Thermotoga maritima MSB8: one gene and its partner. The main gene of each other region encodes a partner of the protein of the gene in region 2 in a complex. Links are inferred from orthologs where the notes say so. Each region holds a gene or a part of one and is shown on either strand. Other genes may lie near its edges.

What was found.
Region 1: the proteins of mfd (region 2) and uvrA are in contact, whole or in part, in a crystal structure (PDB 4DFC), measured with the Escherichia coli proteins. The link is inferred for Thermotoga maritima MSB8 from one-to-one orthologs.

Annotation. Positions count from the first base shown.
Region 1 is NC_000853.1:503,864-511,790, reverse strand. The notes cover bases 1,795-5,145. They hold uvrA (excinuclease ABC subunit UvrA), read left to right. Parts: upstream 1,795-2,194; coding sequence 2,195-4,945; downstream 4,946-5,145. Other genes in these bases: TM_RS02465 (TIGR00529 family membrane protein), read left to right, coding at 1,795-2,198. Outside these bases: TM_RS02485 (acyl-CoA dehydratase activase), read right to left, coding at 1-633; more of TM_RS02465, read left to right, coding at 1,050-1,794; tyrS (tyrosine--tRNA ligase), read left to right, coding at 5,199-6,404; TM_RS02445 (outer membrane anchor protein OmpA1), read left to right, coding at 6,487-7,689; TM_RS02440 (outer membrane porin OmpB), read left to right, coding at 7,724-7,927. UniProt on the Escherichia coli protein: The UvrABC repair system catalyzes the recognition and processing of DNA lesions. UvrA is an ATPase and a DNA-binding protein. A damage recognition complex composed of 2 UvrA and 2 UvrB subunits scans DNA for abnormalities.
Region 2 is NC_000853.1:1,463,576-1,468,133, reverse strand. Bases 1-3,282 are described here. They hold mfd (transcription-repair coupling factor), read right to left. Parts: upstream 2,883-3,282; coding sequence 201-2,882; downstream 1-200. Other genes in these bases: TM_RS07345 (tetratricopeptide repeat protein), read right to left, coding at 2,875-3,282; rpoD (RNA polymerase sigma factor RpoD), read left to right, coding at 1-185. Outside these bases: more of TM_RS07345, read right to left, coding at 3,283-3,297; TM_RS07340 (hypothetical protein), read right to left, coding at 3,284-4,558. UniProt on the Escherichia coli protein: Couples transcription and DNA repair by recognizing RNA polymerase (RNAP) stalled at DNA lesions. Mediates ATP-dependent release of RNAP and its truncated transcript from the DNA, and recruitment of nucleotide excision repair machinery to the damaged site.

The DNA.
Region 1 (7,927 bases), 960 kb from region 2 along the record:
TTCCAGGTGCTTCAACATGAGCCTGTTTCTCGTCGTTCCACCAACAAGGAGGACTTTCTTCACTCCTGCCTTGTGAGCCAGTTCCACTATCTTGTCGGCCATCACCTTTCCAAGGCCGTTCAGAACGAGTTCTTTTGGAACTCCTTTGTTCAGCGCGTGGGTGCAATCGCTTTTGCAGAAAACGGTACACCTCGAGGAGAGTTCATAGTACTCTTCCGTCTCGACACTGTTCGCCTCCTCAAGAGATATTCCCATCCTCTGAAGCTGCTGAAGGAAGAATTCCCCCGTTCCCGAGGCGCACTTGCTACCCGTGTATATGCCGGTTATGATTCCCTTATCGTTCACTCTGTAGAGAATGGTGTTCTCCCCGCCGGCACTGACAACGGCTTCGACCTTTCCGTATTTTTTTATGAGATGCCTGTAAGCGATTTCCGTTGCCTCTGCTTCAGATATCTGAGGCAGATCTATTATTTTTCTTGTCTTTCGACCTGTGATGACCACTGGTCCTTCATCGAGAAAGGTGGGGATCATCATGGAAAGAAGGGCGAGGGGATCTCCGTTGTGAGGAAGATTTCCTTTCTCCTTTTCACTGTAGAATGAAACACTCGAGGAACCGATGCACACGCCGGTCATTTCACATCACCTCTTTGTTGAATATTTTAACACCTACCGTTCGCAGTCTCAACTCACCTCTTGAAATCCTCTCCAGTCTGTGATATCATTTGTACCGGCGACCCGGTAGCTCAGCAGGCAGAGCACCTGACTTTTAATCAGGGGGTCGTGGGTTCGAATCCCACCCGGGTCACCAGCGGTGCGAGAGTGGCGGAACTGGCAGACGCGCTGGACTTAGAATCCAGTGGGCTGAAGCCCGTGTGGGTTCAAGTCCCACCTCTCGCACCAAGATAGAGCAGGCGGGTGTAGCTCAGTGGTAGAGCACCAGCTTGCCAAGCTGGGGGTCGCGGGTTCGAATCCCGTCGCCCGCTCCAGACAAAAAAGAAGGGGAAATTTCCCCTTCTTCTTTTTCTTTATGTCGTGGAGGTAGAAGAGCCTTGAACACTCTGTCGGTGTTGTTATCCCTCTTCACAGTCATTGTTGTGCAGAGAGTTTTTAAAAAACTTTCCATTTCTCTGCTCTCCGGTGTCATCGTGATGATTCTCTCTCTCAAGGTGAGGAACATTCTGGAAATCTTTTTCTGGACAGTCTCTTCAGATTCCTTCTGGTCACTCATAGTGACGGTTTTTCTGATATACCTTCTTTCAGGGATGATGGAAAAATCGGGTGATTACAGCCGCTTTTCCGAGGAAATGCGAACTATCTTTTCGAAGAACGTGGATTCGTTCGTCCCCGCTCTCATAGGTCTCATGCCGATGCCCGGCGGAGCTCTCTTCACAGCTCCCATAGTGAAGAACTCACTTCCCGAAGAGAACTCGTTGAAACTCGCCGTCAAGAACTACTGGTTCAGACACACGATAGAATTCTTCTGGCCCATATATCCCGCTGTGGTGCTCGTCTCTGAACTCTCCGGAATTCATCCGGGAAAGGTTTCTCTGACTCTCTTTCCTGTGTTCGCCATAGCCTTTTTTCTGGGATGGTTTTTTTTCAATGGGAAGCAACTTCCTTGTCTCTCTAAACCTAGATCGTTTTTCAATCTTTTTCCACTGATACCTGTTCTGGGAACGGGTGTTCTCATACTCCTTTTCAAAGTTTCAGGATGGTTCGCACTTCTTTTGAGCACATCGGGTTATGCGGTATTCAGGAGAAGATACCTTCTAAAGACTCTGAAGCAGGTTTTCAATAAGTGGGATGTTTTTCTCGTCCTCTTTTTTGTTTACATCTACAAAGTCGTAGTTGAACACTCCGGCGTGGGTGAAGGCATCGCGGCTGAATTTGTCAGATGGAACCTTTCTCCCTGGATCCTTCTCATATTTTTACCTCTCGTGTCGGGAATCTCCACGGGTATCACACAGGCAGCCGTTGGTATTTCTCTTCCCGTTTTGATGGAGGTGTTCAGCAGCAAGTACGCCGTGTACACCTACATGTTCGCTGTGGGTGGTGTCATACTGTCTCCGGTTCATCTGTGTGTAGTGCTGTCTGCGAAATTCTTCGAGGTAGAGGTGTTCGACATTCTAAAGAAGGTGTTCCTCCCACTGGTGCTGACTCTGATCCTCGGCGCCCTCGTTTTGGGGGTGATCCTGTGAACGAAATCGTGGTGAAAGGAGCAAGAGTTCACAATCTGAAAAACATAACCGTGAGGATTCCAAAGAATAGGCTTGTTGTCATAACGGGAGTTTCGGGATCGGGAAAGTCTTCACTCGCCATGGACACGATATACGCCGAAGGACAGAGAAGATATCTGGAGTCACTTTCTACGTATGCGAGACAGTTCCTCGGCAACCTGAAAAAACCTGATGTTGACGAAATAGAAGGGCTTTCCCCCGCCATAGCCATAGATCAGAAAACCGTCTCTCACAATCCCAGATCAACCGTTGGAACGGTGACGGAAATTTACGATTACCTGAGGGTGCTCTACGCGAGGATAGGAAAAGCCCACTGCCCTGAGTGCGGAAGGCCTCTCGAGAAAAAGAGCATCGATGAGATCCTTCAGGATTTGTTCAATTCTTTCAAAGAAGGGAGTCGAATCTACATACTCGCACCAGTTGCGACGGAGAAGAAAGGAACATTCAAAAAAGAGATCGAAGAGTTCATTTCCAAAGGATTCGCGAGAATAGAAATAGACGGCGAGATTTACAGACTCGAGGAAGTGCCGGAACTCGACAAGAACAAACGACACACTGTGAAGCTGGTGGTCGATAGGTTGATCCTTGAAACCAGAAACGAACACAGGATACTGGACAGTCTCGAGCTAGCAATGAGGGAAGGAAAAGGATTCGTCGAGATCAGAAACGTCGACACCGGAGAAAGCAAGATCTTCAGCGAAAACCTCATGTGCCCGGTGTGTGGTATTGGGTTTCCAGAGATCACACCAAAGCTGTTTTCTTTCAACAGTCCGTATGGTGCGTGTCCGAACTGTCACGGCCTTGGCTTCACATTTGAGGTGGATCCATCCCTCGTGATAGACGAAGAGAAGAGCGTTCTCGAGGGTGCGATCATTCCGTACAGATGGGACAGAAGGCTCTCGAGATGGGTCGCAAGGGAGATAGAAAAGCGAGGCGTTTCCCCTCACCTTCCCTTCAAAGATCTGCCTGAAGATGTGAAAGAGTTCATCTTGTACGGAGATGATCGTTTCGAAGGAGTGGTTCCAAAAGTTCAGAGGTGGCACAGAGAAACGGAATCTCCTGAAATGAAGGAGTGGCTGGAAAAGAACTTCATCGTACAGAGAACCTGTTCCGTCTGCGGTGGGAGAAGATTGAACAGGGAAGCCCTCTCTGTGAAGATAAACGGTTTGAACATACACGAGTTCACCGAGCTTTCTATCTCAGAAGAACTCGAATTTTTGAAGAATCTGAATCTCACCGAAAGAGAGCGGGAAATCGTGGGAGAACTCCTGAAGGAAATAGAAAAAAGGCTCGAATTCCTCGTGGACGTTGGACTAGAATATCTCACTCTCTCCAGATCCGCCACCACACTCTCTGGAGGAGAATCTCAGAGAATAAGGCTCGCAACGCAGATAGGTTCGGGTCTCACAGGAGTCATCTACGTGCTGGATGAACCGACTATTGGACTCCACCCGAGGGACACAGAGCGACTGATAAAGACCCTCAAAAAGCTCAGGGATCTTGGAAACACGGTGATAGTGGTGGAACATGACGAAGAAGTGATCAGGAACGCTGACCACATTATAGACATCGGACCAGGTGGAGGAACGAACGGCGGTCGGGTCGTCTTCCAGGGCACTGTGGATGAACTTTTGAAAAATCCAGACAGCTCTCTGACGGGTGAATACCTCTCGGGGAAAAGAAAGATCACAGTAAACAAAACGAGGCGGCTTCCTTACGCGTCTTTGAAGATCAAAGGCGTTCGTCACAACAATCTGAAAAACATAGACGTTGAGATTCCCCTCGGTGTCTTCGTCTGTGTCACGGGAGTGTCGGGATCCGGAAAATCCTCCCTCGTCATGGAAACGCTCTACCCGGCGCTGATGAACCTCCTTCACAAAACCAAACTTCCCGCTGGAGAATTCGACTCAATTGAGGGACACGAGAACATCGACAAGATGATTGCAATTGACCAATCTCCCATTGGAAGAACACCGAGGAGCAACCCAGCCACCTACACCAAGGTGTTCGACGAAATAAGAAGCCTCTTTGCCATGACCCCCGCTGCTAAGGCACGTGGTTACAACAAGAGCAGGTTCAGCTTCAATCTGAAGGGAGGAAGGTGCGAAGCCTGTCAGGGTCAGGGTTACGTGAAGATAGAGATGCTCTTCCTTCCCGATGTGTACGTGGAGTGCGATGTTTGTAAGGGAAAGAGATACAACAGAGAAACACTCGAGATAACCTACAAAGGAAAGAACATTTCTGATATACTCGATATGACGGTGGATGAAGCGCTGGAGTTCTTCAAGAACATACCCTCTATAAAGAGAACGCTTCAGGTCTTGCACGATGTGGGCTTGGGATACGTGAAACTCGGGCAACCGGCCACCACCCTCTCCGGGGGTGAGGCGCAGAGAATAAAGCTTGCGTCTGAATTGAGAAAAAGGGACACAGGGAGAACCCTCTACATACTCGACGAGCCAACTGTTGGACTTCACTTTGAAGACGTGAGGAAACTCGTGGAAGTGCTCCACAGGCTGGTAGATAGAGGAAACACCGTAATCGTGATAGAACACAATCTCGATGTCATAAAGAACGCGGATCACATCATAGATCTCGGTCCTGAAGGTGGAAAAGAAGGTGGTTACATAGTTGCAACGGGAACACCAGAGGAAATAGCAAAGAATCCTCACTCTTACACCGGAAGATTCTTGAAGAACGTGTTATAATGCCCAGGGAGGTGTAGTGATGAAGACGTTTTTCCTAATCGTTCACACCATCATAAGCGTGGCTCTCATCTACATGGTCCAGGTGCAGATGTCGAAATTCTCAGAGCTCGGTGGTGCTTCGGAAGTGGAGGACTTCACACCGTTTTTGGAAGAAGAAAAGGCCTCGACACCGGTGGAAAGATCACTCTTGTCCTGTCTGTACTCTTTTTCGTTTCCTGCGTAGTAACAGCTTTCGTTCTAACGAGGTGATGGGATGACGCCGGAGGAACAGGTGAAAATTCTCAAAAGAAACGTTGTTGACCTCATAAGTGAAGAAGAACTCCTCGACAGAATAAAAAGAAAAGGAAAACTCCGCGTGAAACTCGGTGTGGATCCCTCAAGGCCCGATTTGCATCTGGGTCACGCGGTCGTTCTGAGGAAGTTGAGAGAATTTCAGGATCTCGGTCACACGGTCGTTCTGATCATAGGAGACTTCACCGCACGTATTGGTGATCCCTCCGGAAGAAACGAAACACGCCCCATGCTGACCAAAGAAGAGGTTCTGGAGAACGCAAAGACCTATCAGGAGCAGGCCTTCAAAATACTGGATCCCAAAAGAACGGAACTTCGCTTCAACGGTGAGTGGCTCGACAGGATGACCTTCGCAGATGTGATCATTCTGGCTTCGAAGTACACGGTTGCGAGGATGCTCGAGAGAGACGATTTCGCAAAGAGATTCAAAGAAGGCATTCCCATTGCCATATCAGAGTTTCTGTATCCGCTCGCACAGGCCTACGATTCCGTTGCCATCCAGTCAGATGTGGAACTCGGCGGAACGGATCAGCTTTTCAACCTCCTTGTGGGAAGGAAGATACAGGAAGAATACGGTCAAGAGCCCCAGATCGTCATGACGATGCCGATCATCGAGGGAACAGACGGAAAATTGAAGATGAGCAAAAGCTACGGAAACTACATCGCTTTCAACGATCCGCCCGAGGAGATGTACGGCAAACTCATGTCCATACCTGATGAACTCATCATAAAATACATGCGCCTTCTCACGGACATCCCAGAAGAACGGATCGAAGAGTACGAAAGAAAGATGAAGGAAAAAACGATCAATCCACGAGACGTGAAGATGGTTCTCGCGTACGAGATAACGCGCTTCTTCCATGGTGAAGAAAACGCAAAGAAGGCCCAGGAACACTTCGTGAAAGTCTTTCAAAAGAAAGAAATTCCTGACGAGATGCCGGTCGTTGAGATTTCTCAGGAGAAGAACATCGTGGATCTCCTCGTGGAGATAGGAGCTGCATCCAGCAAAAGTGAGGCTAAAAGACTCGTTTCTCAAGGTGGAGTGTACATCGACGGAGAGAGGATAGAGGACATAAAATTCACTGTAGAACCTGATGGAGAGCGAGTTTTGAGAGTTGGAAAGAGGAAGTTCTACAGAATATCAGGTGGAGAGACAAAAAAACTTTAGAAAACTCTTGAATTTCCTTTGGACGGGATGGTATAATCACCACAGGATTTAACTGTGATCAATGAGAAGGGAGGTTTGTCCCATGAAGAGAGTTCTTCTTACCGTTGCAATGCTGTCCGTTTTCTTCTCAGCGATGTTCGCGTTCTTCCCTGATGTTCCAAAAGATCACTGGGCTTACGAGTACGTCTGGAAGCTGTGGCAGAGGGGTATCTTCATAGGTTATCCGGACGGCGAGTTCAAAGGGGACAGGTACATCACCAGATACGAAGCAGCGACTGCGGTGAGCAGGCTCCTCGATTTCATCGAACAGAAGATGCTTGCGGGTGCTTCAGGTGATCTGGCACAGGTCGTTGGAAACCTCTCCGACAAGTACATGGCCCTCGAGGAGAAGGTTAACGGTCTCACCGGCATACTGGACACTCTTGCATCTCAGATAGGTACCACTCAGGCCAATCTCACAGAAACCGAAAGAGAACTGCTCGAGAAGATCGATGCTGTGAAAGAAGAGATCGAGATGGAGTTCGACAAAGAGATCTCGCTCAACAGAGAAGTTGTGAACAACATCGGGCTCAAACTTGGAAATCTCTCCAGAGACTACGAAAGATACAAGGAGAATGTGGACGCAAAGATCTCCGAAGTGAACGAAAAACTCGCAGCCCTTGAAAAGGACCTTGGAAACAAGATCGCCGATCTCGAAGGAATAGTCAACCTTCACGAGAAAGACATCATAAACATCTACAACAAGATCAGTTCCGTTAACGAAGAACTCAACAACAAAATCGCCGCGACAGAAGAGAAACTCTCCAGGAAAGATGAAGAAATCTCCGCAATGGTCGAACTTCACGAAAAAGACATCATAAACCTCTACAACAAAGTCGCTGCACTCAACGAAGATCTCAACAAAAAAATACTTGACACGAAGGCCGAACTTTCTGCTAAAATAGAGTCACAGGAGAAAACGTTGAACATGGTCTACACAAAACTCCTCGACACAGAAAGCAAATTGAACGATGAAATTTCCGCTCTCAAGGAAAAGGACGCGGAGATACAGAAGACGGTTGATCTTCATGAACAGGATATCGTCAACCTCTACGGAAAAACGTCGTCTCTCGAAGAAGACCTCAACATGAAGTACAACGAGACTAACGAAAAGATCGATCAGGTGAAGGCGGAACTCGAGGACAAAATCGAAAGCGTGAAGGCTTACAACAGGAATCTCAGCATCCTCACAGGTGCGTTCTTTGGAATTCTCGGTCTCATTCTGATCGCAATCAGTGGTAAATAAAACCAAAATTTATTCTGAGGGGAGGTAAGATGTTATGAAGAAGTTGCTCGCTCTTTTCCTGGTACTGGGTCTTTTAGTCACAGCAGCGTTTGCCTACGAAGACGTCGTTAAAGTCAATGTCTCTGGAACTGGCTACTTCAACGCGTACCTCGATGAAGAAGGCATCGATCTTGAAGGTGGTATTAGTGATTTGTCTGTGTCCATTTCTCCAAGCTCTGGCAGTGTAACAGCACCTGCT
Region 2 (4,558 bases):
TGAGAATGAGGTACGGCTTGCTCGATGGAAAACCAAAAACGCTTGAAGAAGTTGGCCAGTATTTCAATGTCACAAGAGAAAGGATCAGGCAGATAGAGGTCAAAGCACTGCGGAAGTTGAGACATCCATCGAGGAGCAAGTACCTGAAATCACTGCTCTCTCTGATGGATGAAAACGAAGGGTGAGCATCGCTCACCCTTTCATTTTTTCAACATATCCATGAGAAACTCCACCGGATCCTTCCTGGTGTAGAGAACAACACTCCCTGACCGTCGATCGTATCTCGGGTGATTCAAAAACGGCGAGTTCCTGCTTGGAAAGATTTCCACCATCGAGTGATCGAACCTGATCTTCTTTATTCCCAGCTTCGAGGCCCTGACTCTCAATCTGAAGTAATCAACGAGTAATTTCACTTCTTCGGGTGGTTCTCCGAATCTATCCTTCATCTCCTCCAGTATTTCCTCGAGATCTTCCTCATCAAGAGAGGAGGCGAGTCTTCTGTAAAGTCTCAACCTCTCCACAGGATTTTGCACGTAATCTTCCGGTATGAAAAATCTGCCCGGAGGATTTTCTATTTCAACGTTCACAGAGTGTTTCTTTTCGATTCGTCTTTCTTTGAATCTCGTGATGGTCTCTTTCAAGATTTCGTTGTACAGTTTCAAACCGACGGACACAACGTTTCCATGTTGTTCCAAACCGAGGACATCTCCCACACCTCTCAGTTCCATATCTTTCAGTGCTATTTGAAGACCGCTTCCAAAGCCTGTGTAGGATTTAAGCACCTTCAGTCTTTCAAGAGCGCTTCTTGGAGTACCCTTCGGGTACAGGAAGTACGCAAAGGCCCTTCGGTCGCTTCTACCCACCCTTCCTCTGAGCTGATAGAGCTGTGAAAGGCCGTATCTCTGTGCGTCATCCACTATGAGTGTGTTTGCATTCGGTATATCAACACCATTCTCGATAATTGTGGTACACAGAAGAACATCGATGTTCCCGCGGTAGAACTCGTGGACAATTCTCTCCATGGTTTTTCTGGACATCTTTCCGTGGGCAACCGCTATTTCCAACTCCGGAAACATCCTTTTCAGTTTTTCGAAAACCTCCGGTAGTTCTTCCACGCGGTTGTGAACGTAGATCACCTGACCTCCCCTGTTTATCTCCCTGATCACCGCTCCCTTGACGAGATCATCGCTGTACTCTGCGACATAAACGTATACTGGTTTTCTTCCAGGGGGAGGAGAATTTATCACAGAAAAATCTTTCATTCCAGAGAGGGCCATGTGGAGGGTGCGTGGAATAGGTGTAGCACTCAGGGTTAGCACGTTCACCGAGAGTCTCAGTTTCTTGAATCTTTCTTTTTGCTCAACTCCAAACTTTTGTTCTTCGTCGATGATGACAAGACCAAGATCGGAGAATTCGATCCGTTCGTTCAGCAGAGAGTGTGTACCTATGATGATGTCTATTTCTCCCTTCTTCAGCTTTTCGATGATCTCCTTCTTTTCTCTCGCTGTTCTTGAACTGTCCAGGAGTTCCACTTTTACACCGAACGGTTCCATTCTCTCTTTGAAGTTCTCGTAGTGTTGTCTTGCCAGAACGGTGGTTGGGACGAGCACCGCTACCTGCTTACCAGATGCGACTGCACGAAACGCAGCTCGCAGAGCTACTTCTGTTTTTCCAACACCCGCGTCTCCACACAGGAGCCTGTCCATTGGTTTTTCAGAGGCAAGATCGCTTAGTACTTCTTCTATACTCTGCTGCTGATCAGGAGTTTCAATGTATGGAAAAGATTCCGCGAATTTTTCTTCCAGTTCTGGGTCACCTGGAAGAGAAAGACCCTGGGCCTCCTGTCTTTTCATGTAAAGTTCAACGAGTTCTTTGATCTTTTTCTCGATGTCTTCTCTCACTTTCTTCAGTGTTTGTTTCCATTTTCCGCGGTTCATCCGGTCGAGTTTAACCTGCGAAGGATCACCTATATATTTATGAACTCTGTCGATCTTCTCGATGGGAACGTACAAAATTGCGTCTTCATATTTCAACTTCAAATAATCCCTCTCTCCGAGAACTCCCTTGAGACGAACAATCCCCTCGAAAATGGCTATTCCGTGCTCTCTGTGAACTACGAGCCCACCCTCTTCGATCTCATCGACATCCAGAATGGGCAGCGATTCTTTTTTCTCAACACGTGTTGATAGCGGTGCAGAACCCTTCTCAACGTTTTTGAGTATCACTTCGACTACTCTTTCATCGAAGAAGTCGTTGTAGCGTTCCTTCAAAAGGTCCCTCATTTCTTTTCTGAACTTTCTGTACTCATCCAGAACCTTTTGAAGATCTTCACAGATGAAGCGAGCATCTGTCTTTAAGAAATCAAGCAAGGTGCTTTCACCGTAGAAATCAACAAAAGGAAGTATCAGAGTCTTATCAACACCTTGGAATGAACGCTGGGTGTCTACCTTGAAGAAACGAATTTCTTCAATTTCGTCTCCAAACAGTTCTATCCTCACGGGAAAGTCGTTCCCTGGAGAGTAAATGTCGATTATATCTCCGCGAATGGCAAATTCTCCCACGTTCTGAACAGTGAAAACAAGTTCATATCCCATTTCGACGAGTTTTTCTGGGGACAGCGTGAGTTTTGTGGATCGTGCTATCATCAGGGAGTTTTCTCTCAGAAAATCGGGTGAGAACACCTTTTCGGTGAGCGCTTTCAGGGTAGTGGCTATCTTGAGGTTCTCCCCGTTTAGAAGCCTCCACAGGATTTCTATTCTTTTTCCTTTTATCTCGGGTGACAAAACAACATCTTCGAGAGGCAAAACATCTCTCGAAGGATAGAAAATGTATCCTTCTATATTCGAAAACCTTTCGTTCGGCAGCAGAAGAATCTCAACCATTTTTCATCAGGTCTTTTACAATCCTCTTCTGGTCTTCATCGAGTCCTTCCATGGGGTCTGGAAGGTTGAGCTTTATCTTACACAGGGCTTTCACTATCTTCACTCTGGGATCTGTCAATCCCTGTTCCTCGGCCTTTTCCAGCAGTTTCAGAGCCTCGAAAAATTTCCCCATCTGATAGTATGCGCTTCCCAGATTGAAAAGAACAACCGGATTTTTTTGATCTATTTCCAGTGCTCTTTTGTAGCTCTCAATAGCCTTTGCCAGAAGGTTCATTCTTCTGTAGATGTTCCCTATGTTGACCCAGACTTCTACTGATTGTTCTTTTTCGGCTATTTTCAAAAATTTTTCCAAGGCACTCTCCAGCTTTCCTTCTTCAAGTTCACGGTATGCTTCTTCAAATTCACTGGAGACCAAGTTCTATCACCTTCTTTGTGACGTATATGGTGTCTGAATAGTTCATGTCGGGTGTTTTGAAAGAAACGGAAATAGGAATGATCTCTTCGGTTATAGGCTTCACATAAGAAAAGCTGAAGACCCAGAGGTTATGTTTTAGGAAGTGGGGTTCACCGATGCCTCCTCCCGATCTGTAGCAAAAATCTTTCAGAGCTGCGCTCGCTTCAGGAGAGGTGTAGAGCTTGACGTTTTTGAGTTTCAAAACGGCGAGCTGTTCGTTTGAGAAGGTAATATCCGGGGGCACTACAACGCAGTATCCCTTTCGATCGTTTATCTGGTAGACTTTCTTAGAGAGAAACTCCTCATCGCTTATGTATACTGTGTATTCTCTCAGCTCGTGTGAAACTTCGAAGGGTACTCTTCCGCGCGCTTCGAAAAGATCTGAGAAGAGCTGAACCAGATCGATATCACGTCCAAAGGCATTCTCCACCCTCACGTACAGGAACATTTTGTCGACAGTCAATTCAAAAGAATCGATGTGAACAAAGATAGGTTCCGAGGACTTGAGAAGGGAGATCTCAATCGAGTTCTTGTCCCAGTTCATTCCAAACAGGTATGGATATTCGTACTCTATGTTCACGTACTGGGGAACCTGCCCTATTGTTTGAAGTTTTTTTCCATCGAAATGGAAGAGATTTCCAGACTGATCCAGGAGAAGATAAGAACCATCGTAAAAGATTTCAAAGGAACGTGTTGGAACGGGGAGAGGGATGTTTTTCTGTGATTCTGTATCCACGTTGATCACGATGAGAGAATTGCTCCAGGTGTCAAGAACGACAACCTGCCTGCAGTACACCTCCGCATCGACGATCAGGGGTTTCCCATCGATTGGTATTTCTCTCTTCAAACCGTTTTCTGAGATCAAAACGATTTTATCCACATCTGCCAGGGTAAACTCTCCAGAATTCAAAACACCTGCTCCTATCGGATTGAGAAACTTCCCTATTTCCTTTTCATTCTTGAAAACCCTTCCGTCTCTTGAGATCAAGAAGACGTTTCCGTCCCTATCGGTGAACACCTGCTCCGGTTGGAAAGATAAGTTTCTAACGGTGAAATTGAAACCATCGCTTTCGATAAGACGGTTGTTGACCGGATCAACGATGTATATACTCTCACCAAAAATTGACACATCCGTGGGTGTGAGAAAATATTCTATTCCATCTTTAAAACCCTGGAGTGTTTTTAACGTTTTCATGTTGAAAGAATCAGATTCTTTGTCCTG